Regions from separate parts of the Oceanobacillus sp. FSL W7-1293 genome, predicted to be linked through region 2. Evidence: riboswitches for the same ligand, from Rfam matches in the RefSeq annotation. Region 2 holds a riboswitch; each other region holds the start of a gene.

The links. A riboswitch is a leader RNA that binds a small molecule or an ion and turns the genes downstream of it on or off. The one in region 2 is predicted to bind S-adenosylmethionine.
Region 1: linked by a shared signal. The riboswitch ahead of metK (methionine adenosyltransferase) and the one ahead of MKY65_RS13620 (methionine biosynthesis PLP-dependent protein) in region 2 are both predicted to bind S-adenosylmethionine.
Region 3: linked by a shared signal. The riboswitch ahead of MKY65_RS11175 (carboxymuconolactone decarboxylase family protein) and the one ahead of MKY65_RS13620 (methionine biosynthesis PLP-dependent protein) in region 2 are both predicted to bind S-adenosylmethionine.

What each region holds. Positions count from the first base shown of each region.
Region 1 is NZ_CP150212.1:3,473,123-3,475,396, forward strand. It holds gene metK (methionine adenosyltransferase) at 275-1,474, opposite strand; SAM riboswitch class I at 1,643-1,748, opposite strand; gene pckA (phosphoenolpyruvate carboxykinase (ATP)) at 1,931-2,274, shown strand, end outside.
Region 2 is NZ_CP150212.1:2,768,923-2,771,196, reverse strand. It holds gene MKY65_RS13620 (methionine biosynthesis PLP-dependent protein) at 1-738, opposite strand, end outside; SAM riboswitch class I at 882-986, opposite strand; gene MKY65_RS13615 (hypothetical protein) at 1,296-2,189, shown strand.
Region 3 is NZ_CP150212.1:2,275,471-2,277,744, forward strand. It holds gene MKY65_RS11170 (acyl-CoA carboxylase subunit beta) at 1-249, shown strand, start outside; SAM riboswitch class I at 588-699, shown strand; gene MKY65_RS11175 (carboxymuconolactone decarboxylase family protein) at 920-1,588, shown strand; gene MKY65_RS11180 (LLM class flavin-dependent oxidoreductase) at 1,812-2,274, shown strand, end outside.

The DNA.
Region 1 (2,274 bases), 700 kb from region 2:
GCGACGGGCTTCGGTGGGGCGAGTAATCGCAGTCCCAGTGGGAAGACCCCGCAGGAAAAAGTGTTCTTCTTTTTTTACCCTCGGGGCATAAGTACGACTTTAGCTCTGTCTGCGCCTGATGGCTTGCCAATCGCTAAGTCTTCTTTATCGAGGAGGCTGAGCTCAAGCCCACGGAAAGCGGAGTGTATTTCTGGAGCGGCTATATTCAGCATTTTTTATATACTTTTATTCTTTAAAGAAAAACGTCAGGCATCTTCAGACACCTGACGTTTTTTTATTTTGCAGTCAACGCTTTTAATTCTTCTACTTTATCTGTTTTTTCCCATGGGAATGTAATATCTGTACGTCCGAAATGGCCGTAAGCAGCTGTGTTTTTAAAAATTGGTCTTCTTAAATCAAGCATGCGGATAATACCTGCCGGCCGCAAATCGAATAGCTCCCGGACTGCTTCCACTAATCTCTCTTCACTGACTTCCCCTGTACCGAATGTATTGATTGAGATAGAAACGGGCTGGGCAACGCCAATCGCATAAGCCAGCTGAACCTCACAAGAATCAGCAAGACCTGCAGCAACAATATTTTTAGCAACATAACGGGCCGCATACGCAGCAGAACGATCCACTTTCGTTGCATCCTTACCGCTAAAAGCGCCGCCCCCATGTCTGGCATAGCCTCCATAAGTGTCTACAATAATCTTTCTTCCGGTCAAGCCGACATCGCCTTGTGGACCGCCTAAAACAAAGCGCCCGGTCGGATTAATATAATACTTTGTTTTTTCATCCAGTAATTCACCGGGTACAACAGCTTCGACAACATGTTTAATAATATCCGCTTCGATTTGTTCATTCGTAATATCCGGATGATGCTGCGCAGAAATGACAACCGTATCTACACGCAGCGGCTGATTATCTTCACCGTACTCAACGGTTACCTGTGTTTTCCCGTCTGGACGCAGATAGCCGATAATCTCTTCCTTTCGAACATCTGCTAATCTTTTGGATAAACGGTGTGCTAAAGAAATTGGTAAAGGCATCAGCTCTTCAGTTTCATTACATGCATAACCAAACATTAATCCCTGATCACCGGCACCAATTGCCTCGATTTCTTCTTCACTTTCTTGTCCTTGTCTTGCTTCCAGCGCAACATCCACACCGCCGGCAATATCAGGAGACTGCTCATCAATAGCAGTCAATACAGCACATGTTTCTGAATCAAAACCATATTTTGCCCGTGTATAGCCAATTCCTTGTACTGTTTCACGTACAATTGCAGGAATATCTACATATGTACTTGTAGAAATCTCTCCGGCAACTAAAACAATTCCAGTTGTAACCGTAGTTTCACAAGCCACTCTGGCATTCGGATCCTTCGAGAGAATCTCATCCAGAATAGCGTCTGAAATTTGGTCAGACATCTTATCCGGATGCCCTTCAGTAACTGACTCAGAAGTAAATAAACGACGATTTGCAGCCATAAGGCTAACTCCCCTTCTCCAATAATGTTACGGAACTCTATTTCAATATAAATTTATCATTCCACCCAATGTGGTTTCATTTTTTAGAGGATATTTAAAAAGTCTCCTAAAAACAAAAAAACCTCTCCTTCAAAATATATGAGGAAAGGAAAACTTATTGGCCTTTCGCTCTTATTGTTCAAGGAATGATCCTTGCATCAGGTTAGCACCTTTCACTTAAAGTGAGGTTGCTGGGCTTCATCGGGACTGTCCCTCCACCATCTCCAAATAAGAGTATCCGTTCAATATTTAGATTAACGAAACAAGCCTCTCCTGTCAACCTTATTATCATCTGTGACAGAAAAAATAATTTTTCATAAATTAGTATGAACTATTATATTTAATGTGTTATACTAATAAACATATTTCAAGATAAAATCAATTCTAAACCATTAATAAGGAGTGAATAATTGCTTTATGAAAATATTGCGGAGAAGTATACTGGAGGAGCTCACTTTAACTAATATTTACAGCAACTATTCTGTTGGCCAGCTTATCGAAAAAATTATTCATCGTGATGAAGCAAAATTAACATCTACTGGTGCGGTCCGTGCCACCACTGGAAAATACACGGGACGTTCTCCAAAAGATAAATTTATTGTAAAAGATGCTTTATCAGCGGATAAGGTAGACTGGGGAAATGTTAATCAGCCTATTGAAGAGGAAGTCTTTAATAGGCTGATTGGCAAAGTGATTGCCTATTTAGATAACCAAGAAGAAATTTTTCATCTGCAAGCTTATGCGGGTGCGGATGAAAAATA
Region 2 (2,274 bases):
TGTTTTTAACCCGCGGACAAGCAGCCAGCTGTCTGAAGCAGATAATGTTGCTCCTGACGCATTATGCATTTCAAATAATTTTTCGGAAAGGTCAGGACTTTTGGTTACGACCAGACCGGCTAAAACATCATTATGACCGCCGATATATTTTGTCGCACTATGCACTACAATATCCGCACCAAGCGTGATCGGCTGCTGGAGATAAGGTGTTAAAAACGTATTATCAACAATAAGCAGCAGGTTATGCTTTTTAGCCAGCTCCGCATACTTTTCAATATCCACCTCCTGAAGTAACGGGTTCGTCGGTGTTTCTAAAAAGATAGCCTTTGTATTTTCATTAATACATCGTTCTGTTTCCGTAATATTTTGACAGTCATCATAGGTCACGGAAATATTATAAGCTTTTTCAAAATGATTAAAAATACGGTAAGTTCCTCCATAGATATCCTTCGTCGCGATAAGGTGGTCGCCCATACGAAACAGAGAGGAGAGAACTAATTGAATAGCTGCCATTCCTGAGCTGCAGGCGAAAGCAGCATCTCCTTCTTCCAGTTTTGCGAAACCTTCCTCTAAAACCGATCTGGTCGGGTTCTTGGTACGCGTATAATCATAACCTGTGGAATGACCAATTCCCTGGTGCTGATAAGCTGTTGACATGTAAATAGGCGGATTTATAGCCCCTGTCCGTTCATCTGTTTTATTACCTAACTGTACTAATGCTGTTTCTATTTTTCTCATTTCCTTCAGCCTCCTCAATCCCGAAACATGAATTCGCTCATCCTTCGCGAGTATGCAGTTTTCTTATGATTTTCCCATGTGAACTAAATAAAAAACCCTTCTTATTCCAGAGATAAGAAGGGTATGATATCGTGATGATACATATCTTATCTTTAAAGGGGAGTTCCCTTCTGGAATTAGCACCTTGCTATAAGCAGCTGGTTGCTGAGACATCGTCGGGCCAGTCCCTCCGTCTCTCTGGATAAGAATTGGAATTTTATTAAATTATAATTACGTTAACTTTACAAGAGCGGAGAAAAAAAATCAAGTCTTGATTTTTTTTAAAGTGTAAAAGCCGGCAACACTGGCTTAGAGGCTGTGTATAGAAAGAAGAAGCTTGAAAAAAACGAAAAGTATTTGAAAAGGACTCCGATGAAGATTACAATGGTAGTGTAGTGAACGTATTGTTGAATGGTTATAAAATGGACAATTACTCTGAATGGGCTGGATATGTCTGATAATAAAAAGGGTGAAATAATAAATATCCGAATGAAACTATTTAAAAAGGAAGAAGATATATGCGCAAAAAAAAGCTATTATGGGTAAACATTTCTATGTTAGCAGGATGTATTATCATCATTGGCATGGGGATTTATAAGGACAGCCGCTCTGTAGAATATTCAATGGAAGTGAGTACAGAAGACGGAACTGGACAAACTGGAGAAAGCGTAGAGATTTTTACAACCTCTTGGAATAATCGGTTATTAGGAGATAATGAACAAATTTATCAAACAGCTAATTTAGATTATCGCAACATACTTCAGCAGGAAGACAATGAAATAGAAGCGCAGGAAGAGCGTAATGTGAACCAGAGTACCGAAACAGAGGAAGAAACATACACGAATCCAGAAACAGAGGTGCAGGAAGAAGATTATACAGTTTCTGAGGAAGCATCATCTAATCAAATAACAAATGATGAACCAGTTGACAGTGAACAAAGCAGCAATGCTTCAAATAGAGAAAACGCAGCTGGTGAAAATAATGAGAATACAGAAAGCCGAGAAACAGAATCGAATAATACGCAACGTTCCACAGCTTCTGTACACCAGAATCAATCTAAAAAAAACCATCGTTCTTCCGATGCTAATGCTTCTAAATCGGAAACCGATGATTCCAGTACAAACGACAGGAAAGATGATAATTCAAAAGAGGAACCGGAAAATCCATCAAGACCGCCAAAAGACGAAAATGATGGCAATAAAGAAGAGAATCCAAATATAGAAGAACCTGACCCTGAAGATGAAACGGAGAGTAATGATTCGGAATCAGAGGAAGAAAAGCCCGAGGAAGAAGAGAATAATGAAGATCACGAGGCTGAAGAGGATGAAGAAAGTTCAGAACAGGAGTCAGAAAGAGGTAACGAAGAGCGCAAAGGTGCTGAGGTCGATACGGCATCTATTTACTCTAATTAAGCAACGAAACTATTCAGTTATTTCATACTTTAAATGGACATGGTAAATAATAAACTGTAAATTTGCTGCGGGCTGGCTAATTTGC
Region 3 (2,274 bases), 490 kb from region 2:
GCAGCAGTGAATGCAGTAGAAGCAAATAAAATCGCTCAGCTTCCTGAAGAAGAAAGAGAGGCATATATCGCAGAGAAGCAGGCCTCCTATAAAGAGAATATTGATATTTATCGCTTAGCTTCCGAAATGATTATTGATGATATTATTGATCCAGATCATCTTCGGAGCGAGCTGACAAGACGTTTTACCATTTATCAGAATAAGAAAAAGCAATTTACCGAGAGAAAACATGGGGTATATCCTGTGTAGGCGAATAAGAAAACGCTTAGACCAATAGGGGCTAGGCGTTTTTTATGAAGCGTATAAAAACATTTATTTAACCATAATAATATTATGTAAACTATAATTTGTGTTTCGAACTGATTTCAAAAAAACTTGCTCAGATTGACCAATACCAAAATCTATGGTTGGAAAATATAATTAAAAGTGTTAAAACGACTAATGGCCGCTTACAGTAAAATTATTTTTACTCGCATCATCGATAGGTTTTGGTAAGGAACCACTTAATTTAATTAAAATTTCCGCTTGACACATTTTTTAGAATTCGATAGTATATGAAGAAATCTTAAAAAACTAAATAATGTAATTCCTTATCAAGAGCCGGGGGAGGAACTGGTCCTGTAATCCCGCAGCAACCATTACTTAAAACACAGTAAAATGGTGCTAATTCCAGCAAGCTTTTCACTTGGGAGATGAGGCAGTGTATAAAAAAACCTCTTCTCATTGGAAAGGGTTTTTTTCATTTTAAACAATGATAGGGAGGGAATAATTTCAATGGTATAAGTATGACTAAAACCGAGTAATTAGATAGGTAAAGTTTAATTATTGCTGGAGTTGTACGAAAATAAGCGAAATGAGCTTACAGTTTTTATGATTTTATGACAAACAAAAAACAAAAATTTTAAATGTATGAGGAGAGATTTCATTGACTAAAACAGATAGTTTATATCAAAAATCTTATTTTAACCGGATAACAGAATTAAAAGAATATGCGCCTGAAGCATTTCGAACTTTTTTTGCTTTTAACGACAAGGCATTGGCTGAGGGAAATTTATCAGTTAAATTAAAGGAATTAATTGCGGTAGCCGTAGCACACATTACTGGATGCCCGTACTGCATTGATTTACACGTGGGGAATGCTAAAAAGAATAATGCTGATAAAGAGGAAGTAACAGAGGCCATTTTTGTTGCAACAGCTCTAAAGGCTGGTTTAGCAGTTGCTCATGGTGTGAATGCGCTAAATGCGTTTGATGAAGAGGAAAAAGACGAGCTGTACAAAGCATCCTATTTTAATAGATTAACAGAATTTGGTGACATTGATGCGGGTACATTCAAGGCATTTGCTGCTTTTGATCATAAATCCATTAAAGCAGGAAAATTGTCCGAAAAGGAAAAAGAACTTATCGCGGTGGCATCAGCACACACTACAGGCTGCCCTTATTGCATTGACCTGCATACGAAAAATGCCAAAAAAACAGGGTCCAGTCTAGAGGAAATATCAGAAGCTATTTTTGTAGCAGCTGCTTTAAAAGCTGGCTCAGCAGTGGCACATAGTGTAAATGCCTTAAATGCTTTCGATGAATCATAAGTAAGCAGCAATCAAAAGAGGGTAGGGTCAACACCAAAATCAATGGTTGTCTAAATCAAATAAAGAGAAACTTTAATCAGTAGCGGTCGCGTTAACCTGACAACATTGGTAATCGCAGTCTCAGTCCCAGCCAGTTACACTACGATAAAATCTAGCTTACAATCATAGATTTTGGTGAAGCGGTCAAGATGAAAATTTATGAGAAAAGGAGTTTATCGAAACGATGACTAAACAAATTCACCTGAATGGATTTATTCAAAATTCACCTTCCCCTCACTCGACAGGATTATGGAAGCATGAAAAGGACGAGGGGACAAAACATAATGACCTGTCATATTGGACAGAAACAGCAAAAATCCTGGAACGCGGAAAATTTGATGCCATGTTTATTGCCGATGTGCTTGGAACCTACAGTGTATATGGAAATAGTCATGAAGCAGCTGTCCGGCATGCTGTGCAGCTTCCGGCTCATGACCCGTTGATTCCGATTTCTGCGATGGCTGCTGTAACTGAAAATCTCGGCTTTGCGCCAACTATTTCTGCTACATATGCACAACCATACGCGCTGGCAAGGCAGCTATCAACATTAGATCATTTAACGAATGGAAGGGTTGCCTGGAATGTGGTGACTTCTTATTTAGAAAGTGAGGCAGTCAATCTGGGTCTTTCCAGCCGTCTTCCTAAAG